Regions from separate parts of the Roseateles amylovorans genome, predicted to be linked through region 3. Evidence: predicted binding sites of a transcription regulator. Region 3 holds the regulator's gene; each other region holds the start of a gene.

Region 1 (2,203 bases), 2.1 Mb from region 3:
GCCTGCAGCGCGGTGACCTGATCATCCTGGCCGCCCGCCCGTCCATGGGCAAGACCGCCTTCGCGATCAACATCGGCGAAGCGGTGGCGATCAATGAAGGCCTGCCGGTCATCATCTACTCGATGGAAATGGGCGCGGCGCAGCTGGCGTTGCGGATGGTCGGCTCGATCGGTCGCATCGATCAGAGCAACCTGCGCACGGGGCGCCTCAAGGACGATGAATGGGGCCGCCTGGCCGAAGCGGTGGACAAGCTCGGCAATGCGCCGATCTACATCGACGAGAGTCCCGGCCTGTCCCCCAGCGAAGTGCGGGCGCGGGCGCGGCGGCAGGCGCGCATTTCGGGCCAGATCGGGCTGATCATCATCGACTACCTGCAGCTGATGAGCGGCAACGGCGGTGGCAGCGAAGAGAACCGCGCGACCGTCGTGGGCGAAATTTCCCGCGGATTGAAGGCGCTGGCCAAGGAGCTGCGCTGCCCGGTGATTGCGCTGTCGCAGCTCAACCGCTCGGTCGAAACCCGTCCGGACAAGCGCCCGATGATGTCCGACCTGCGCGAGTCCGGTGCCATCGAACAGGATGCGGACATCATCATGTTCATCTACCGTGACGAGTACTACACCAAGGACGAGTGCAAGGAGCCGGGTGTGGCGGAGATCATCATCGCCAAGCAGCGTAACGGCCCGGTAGGCACGGTGAAGCTGGCCTTCGCGCGGCACAACACCAAGTTCGAAAACCTCGCACCCGGCTACGTCAGCCCGGGCGGCGACGAGTACTGATCCGCGTCGGCTGCCACAGCCCGCAGCTGCAGCTGCAGCCGCATACGCATACGCATACGCAGCTGCTGCTGCAGCCGTGTGACTGCGGTTATCTGCCTCTGCGGAGGCGCCAATGAGCGGTGCTCCAGACGGCGGATCTCTGTTCCGACGTCCCGCGCACCGCACTGGCAGATCGGCGCGCGCAAAAAGCACTGGCGGTTCGATGCAATGCTGTATAAATTCACAGCATGCCTCGCGACACCCGCATTGCCACCTCCCCGCTGTACCTTCAGGCTGAGGCCCTCAAGGGGCGCGGCAGCGCATGGGCCATTCCTCACCGATTCGATACCCAGGAACGCGAGCAATACGACGACGGCTGGGGCACGCTGGACCAGCAGGCCAGCGAGCAGCATCTCCCGCCGCAGACGGAGATCATCGAGGAACAGGCCAAGCGCATCGTCAGCGGCAACCAGTCGCCCGACATCGGTTTTGACTTTTCGATCAATCCGTATCGGGGCTGCGAGCATGGCTGCATCTACTGCTTCGCCCGGCCGACCCACAGCTACCTCAACATGTCGCCCGGGCTGGATTTCGAGACCCGCATCATCGCCAAGGTGAATGCGGCCGAGCGGCTGCGCGAAACGCTGGCCTCACCGGCCTACCAACCGAGCTATCTGGTGCTGGGCACCGCCACCGACGCCTACCAGCCGATCGAGCGCAAGCTCGGCATCACCCGCGCGGTGGTGGAAGTGTTGACCGAGGCCCGGCATCCGTTCTCGCTGGTCACCAAATCCAGTGGCGTGGAGCGCGACCTGGATCTGATCGTGCCGATGGCGCAGCGCCATCAGGTCTCGGTCTATCTGTCGGTGACCTCGCTCGATCCGGAACTGTCCCGTCGGCTCGAGCCGCGGGCGGCCTCACCGCAGCGGCGTCTGCGGACCATCCGCACCCTGGCGGAGGCCGGTGTGCCGGTCGGCGTGAGCGTCTCGCCCATCATCCCGTTCCTCAACGAACCCGAGCTCGAACGCATTCTCGAAGCTGCCGCAGAAGCCGGCGCGACGCGCGCCTTCAGCATCCCGCTGCGCCTGCCGTGGGAGGTGGCTCCGCTGTTCAAGGACTGGTTGGCCCAGCATGAGCCCGCCAAAGCGGCTCGCATCATGGCCCGGCTGCACGACATGCGTGGCGGCAAGGACAACGACCCGCGTTTCGGCTCGCGCTTCACCGGTGAGGGCATCTGGGCCGAACTGCTGCAGCAGCGCATGCGCAAGGCGACCCAGCGGCTGGGCTTGGGCCGGCAGCGGCATGAGTTCGACTTCAGCGAGTTCCGCCGGCCGTCGAAGGTGGTGGGGCAGCAGTCGCTGTTCTGATCCGGTCCGCGTTGTGGAGCGCATGGCCCAATCGCCGGGCAGGGCGGTGAGGCGCGTGGCTCACTGAGGCGTTGCCGGCGC
Region 2 (2,203 bases), 2.7 Mb from region 3:
CTGATCGGCCAGATCACGAGCAGCGGCGCGAGCATCCAATCCAGGATCTCGCCGAACAGGGAGCGATGGCCGGATGTTTCAGCAACCATGAGCGACGACGTGATCGATGCGCGCGACCATGGGATCTGCGGCGCACACCTCGGCGAGCCTGGCGCCTGTCCCCCTCAGCGCGTGCTTCGCCCGGCCGCGTCGCAGGTCGGATCGTGATCGCCACCCCCATTCGGGCGGCGAACTCGAGGGCGGCCGCCGCCGGTCAGCCCGGGATCTTTTCAAGGCAGTAACCCAGGCCGCGGACTGTCGCGATGCGGATCGGCCCCTGCTCGATCTTCTTGCGCAGGCGGTGGATGTAGACCTCGATGGCGTTGTTGCTGACTTCCTCACCCCATTCGCACAGGCGTTCGACCAACTGATCCTTGCTGACCAGTCTTCCGGCCCGCTGCAGCAGCACTTCCAGCAGCGACAGCTCCCGGGCGGAGAGCTCGATCATCTGCTCATGGATGTAGGCCACGCGGCCGGTGGCGTCGAAGGTGAGCGGGCCGTGCTTGATGAGGCTGGAGGCGGTGCCCAGCCCGCGGCGGGTCAGCGCTCGGACGCGGGCTTCCAGTTCCTGCAGCGAGAACGGCTTGGCCATGTAGTCGTCGGCGCCCAGATCCAGTCCCTTGACCCGCTCTTCGATGCTGTCCGCCGCGGTGAGGATGAGCACCGGCAGGGCCGAGCCCCGCGCCCGCAATCGGCGCAGCACTTCCAGTCCATGCATGCGCGGCAGACCGAGATCCAGGATCAGCAGATCGAACTCATGAGAGGCGAGGGCGGCGTCCGCCTCGCTGCCGCTGCCCACCTGGTCCACGGCGCAGCCTGATGCGCGCAGGGTGCGCAGCAATCCATCGGCCAGCACTTGGTCGTCTTCGGCGATCAGGATGCGCATGTCTTGTCCCCTCTTGTTGTGAAGGCATTCTAGGGACGCTCGGCCTCGCACTCGCGGCCGCTGTGTGCCCGAAACCATCGATACGGCGCGCGATCCACGGCCTCTCCGGCTGGCCATGCCGGCTGGCGCCGGGTCGTCTTCCCGGGTTTGGACCCGAGGGTCAGGTCTCGCCGGATGTTGAAAATCTGGCTCATCCTGTGAGCCACCCTCTCCCTACGATGCGTTTCAACGGTCGCGCTCAGCAAGGCGTGGTCGCTGAACCACTGTACAGATATACAGATTGCGCCATAATCCTGCGCAGCCCTACTGGAGAATCTTCATGGACGCCCCCGTCAAATCCGCCAACCCCGAAAAAGCCAAGGCCTTGCAGGCCGCTCTTGCCCAGATCGAAAAGCAATTCGGCAAGGGCTCCATCATGCGCCTGGGCGAAGGCGAGAAGATCGAGGACATCCAGGTGGTCTCCACCGGTTCGCTGGGCCTGGACATCGCATTGGGCGTCGGCGGCCTGCCGCGCGGCCGGGTGGTCGAGATCTACGGTCCGGAATCGTCGGGCAAGACCACGCTGACCTTGCAGGTCATTGCACAGATGCAGAAGCTGCAAGGCGTCTGCGCCTTCATCGATGCCGAACACGCATTGGACGCCCAGTACGCCCAAAAGCTGGGCGTCAACCTGCAAGAGCTGCTGATCAGCCAGCCTGACACCGGTGAACAGGCGCTGGAGATCGTGGATGCGCTGGTGCGCTCCGGCTCGGTGGACCTGATCGTGATCGACTCGGTCGCGGCGCTGACGCCCAAGGCCGAACTCGAAGGCGAAATGGGTGATGCGCTGCCCGGTCTGCAGGCCCGCCTGATGAGCCAGGCGCTGCGCAAGCTGACGGCGACCATCAAGAAGACCAACTGCATGGTGGTCTTCATCAACCAGATCCGGATGAAGATCGGCGTCATGTTCGGTTCCCCCGAAACGACGACCGGCGGCAACGCGCTGAAGTTCTACGCCTCGGTCCGCCTGGACATCCGCCGCATCGGCTCGATCAAGAAGGGCGAAGAAGTCATCGGCTCCGAGACCAAGGTCAAGGTCGTCAAGAACAAGGTGGCGCCTCCATTCAAGACCGCCGAGTTCGACATCCTCTACGGCGAAGGCATCAGCCGCGAGGGCGAGATCATCGACATGGGCGTGGTCAACAAGATCGTCGACAAGGCCGGTGCGTGGTACGCCTACAGCGGCGAGAAGATTGGCCAGGGCAAGGACAACGCGCGGGAGTTCCTGCGTGAGAACCC
Region 3 (2,203 bases):
CCTCCAGGGTGTCGGTGCCGTGGGTGATGACCACCCCTCGCACGTCGCTGCGCGCCAGATGCCGCTCGACACTGCGCGCCAGCCGGGCCCAGGTCGCGTGATCCATGTCCTTGCTGTCGAGCTGAGCCAATTGCTCGGCCTCGAGAGGCTGATCGGCCAGCGCCGGAATGGCAGCCACCAACGACTGCACCGAGAGCTGGCCGGCCTTGTAGCCGACGTTGTCCGTCGAACTCCCCGAGGCACCAGCGATGGTGCCCCCGGTCCCGATGATCACAATCTTTTGCGCGGCGCTTTGCAATTCAGCGTCTCCTGGATAAAAATACAGATCACTGGATGGATACTCAGGCCATCAGCGAACTTCCGGCTGCCTTGCCTACTGCCACCTGATGTCCCTGCCTCATGCAGATGCATCACTGCTTTGACCAGCGCTGCGGCACAGGTGACAGAGCAAAGGCATTTCCATCCATGACCCCTGACCACCAAAGGCTGCGCACGTGGATACACCCCCGAAACTCACCGCCCGCCAACAACAGATTTTCGACCTGGTCCGGCGCAGCATCGAGCGCACCGGCTCGCCACCCACTCGCGCGGAAATCGCGACCGAGCTGGGTTTTCGCTCCGCCAATGCCGCAGAGGAACACCTGCAAGCGCTGGCGCGAAAAGGCGTGATCGAATTGCTGGGCGGCACCGCACGCGGTATCCGCTTGCCCACACCGACGCTACGCGAAGTGAATCAAGCCCGCGAGCACCGCCAGTTTGCGTTGCCGATTCCCAACCTCGCGCAACTCACGCTGCCGCTGGTGGGTCGGGTCGCTGCCGGCTCGCCCATCCTCGCTGAGGAACATGTGGAGCAGCACTATAGCGTCGATCCCTCGGTCTTCTCCCGCACGCCGGACTTCCTGCTGCGGGTCAAAGGCATGAGCATGAAGGACATCGGCATCATGGATGGCGACCTGCTCGCAGTCCAGAAAACCAGCGAGGCGCGCAACGGCCAGGTGGTGGTGGCCCGTATTGGCGACGAAGTCACCGTGAAACGCTTCCAGCGGCATGCGGGCGGCATTCGTCTGCTGCCGGAGAATCCCGACTTCCAGCCCATCGACGTGCCGGCCGGCGATGAGAGCTTCGCCTTGGAAGGCCTGGCCGTCGGACTGATCCGGGCTGGATTCCATTGAGGCGAAACCGTCGACGCGAAACCGTCGACGCGTAATCGTCGACGCGTAACGGTCGGCGCGTAACGGTCGGCGCATAAAGGTCCATACCAAAAGGCCGACGGGTGACGGCGGACGCTTAAAGGTCGACGCTCAAAGTGCGGCTCAAGCCAATGCGGAGATGAAAGACGATGACGTCCAGTCCAGCAACGAGGGTCGCCCGCAGCAGCAGCAAAGCGGCATCGGCGGCAGAGTGCCGACACTTGCGCCAGATTCCCAACATCGGTCCTGCCATGGTGGCGGACTTCGAGGTGTTGGGGATTCGCTTGCCGGTCGACCTGGTCGGCGCCGATGCCTTTGCGCTCTACCAGCGCCTGTGCAAACTCACGGGGCAACGTCACGATCCGTGCGTGCTGGATACGCTCATGGCCGCCGTTGATTTCATGAATGGCGGTCCGGCGCGGGATTGGTGGAGTTATACCGCTGTGCGCAAAGCGCAATATCCTGACGTTTGAGCGCGAGGGTGGGCGAGCCCTGGCTTGCAACGCCTGGGGTTTCGAACTCCGTCGCCGCAGGCCCAGCCTAACCCTTCGTCTGAACGACGCAGTCAGAATTTGGTGCTGCTGCAATCTAGAGGCGACCGCCTCGCCAATCCGGCGGCCAATCCCTTGGCCGATGGGCTCCTGAATCCCATGGTCAACCCATCGGGTGAAGACGGTCAACCGAGGTGGAATTCCAAGCTGGAAACCTGGCTGGATTCGTCGCTGCCACCAAGCCGAGCCACCAGTTTCCTGCAACAGCCTCAATCTCAGGGTGAATGAGATATCCATGGTGCAGACCTCGCCCCACGCTCGTCAGGCGACCATCGAAACCCTTGGGCGATCGGAATGTAAAACCAAACCGCAAAAGAAAAAACCCTGTCGATTTGCATCGACAGGGTTTCAATGTTGGCGGAGTGGACGGGGCTCGAACCCGCGACCCCCGGCGTGACAGGCCGGTATTCTAACCAACTGAACTACCACTCCAGATACGGTGCTTTTCAGCACCGATATCAT

Evidence for each region. Region 3 encodes LexA, which represses DNA repair genes until DNA is damaged. Its sites were predicted from a motif close to ACTGTATNNNNATACAGT; they were not measured.
Region 1: a site for LexA is predicted at 986-1,003, ahead of N4261_RS18640 (PA0069 family radical SAM protein). Genes of this name have one in related genera too.
Region 2: a site for LexA is predicted at 1,188-1,205, ahead of recA (recombinase RecA). Genes of this name have one in related genera too.

Annotation. Positions count from the first base shown of each region.
Region 1 covers NZ_CP104562.2:4,501,830-4,504,032, reverse strand. The annotation lists gene dnaB (replicative DNA helicase) at 1-776, shown strand, start outside; gene N4261_RS18640 (PA0069 family radical SAM protein) at 1,004-2,122, shown strand; gene N4261_RS18635 (phosphoethanolamine transferase) at 2,183-2,203, opposite strand, start outside.
Region 2 covers NZ_CP104562.2:6,070,923-6,073,125, reverse strand. The annotation lists gene N4261_RS25130 (sensor histidine kinase) at 1-89, opposite strand, end outside; gene N4261_RS25125 (response regulator) at 254-925, opposite strand; gene recA (recombinase RecA) at 1,245-2,203, shown strand, end outside.
Region 3 covers NZ_CP104562.2:2,439,171-2,441,373, reverse strand. The annotation lists gene N4261_RS10390 (asparaginase) at 1-298, opposite strand, end outside; gene lexA (transcriptional repressor LexA) at 495-1,172, shown strand; gene N4261_RS10380 (helix-hairpin-helix domain-containing protein) at 1,340-1,663, shown strand; tRNA gene N4261_RS10375 (tRNA-Asp) at 2,097-2,173, opposite strand.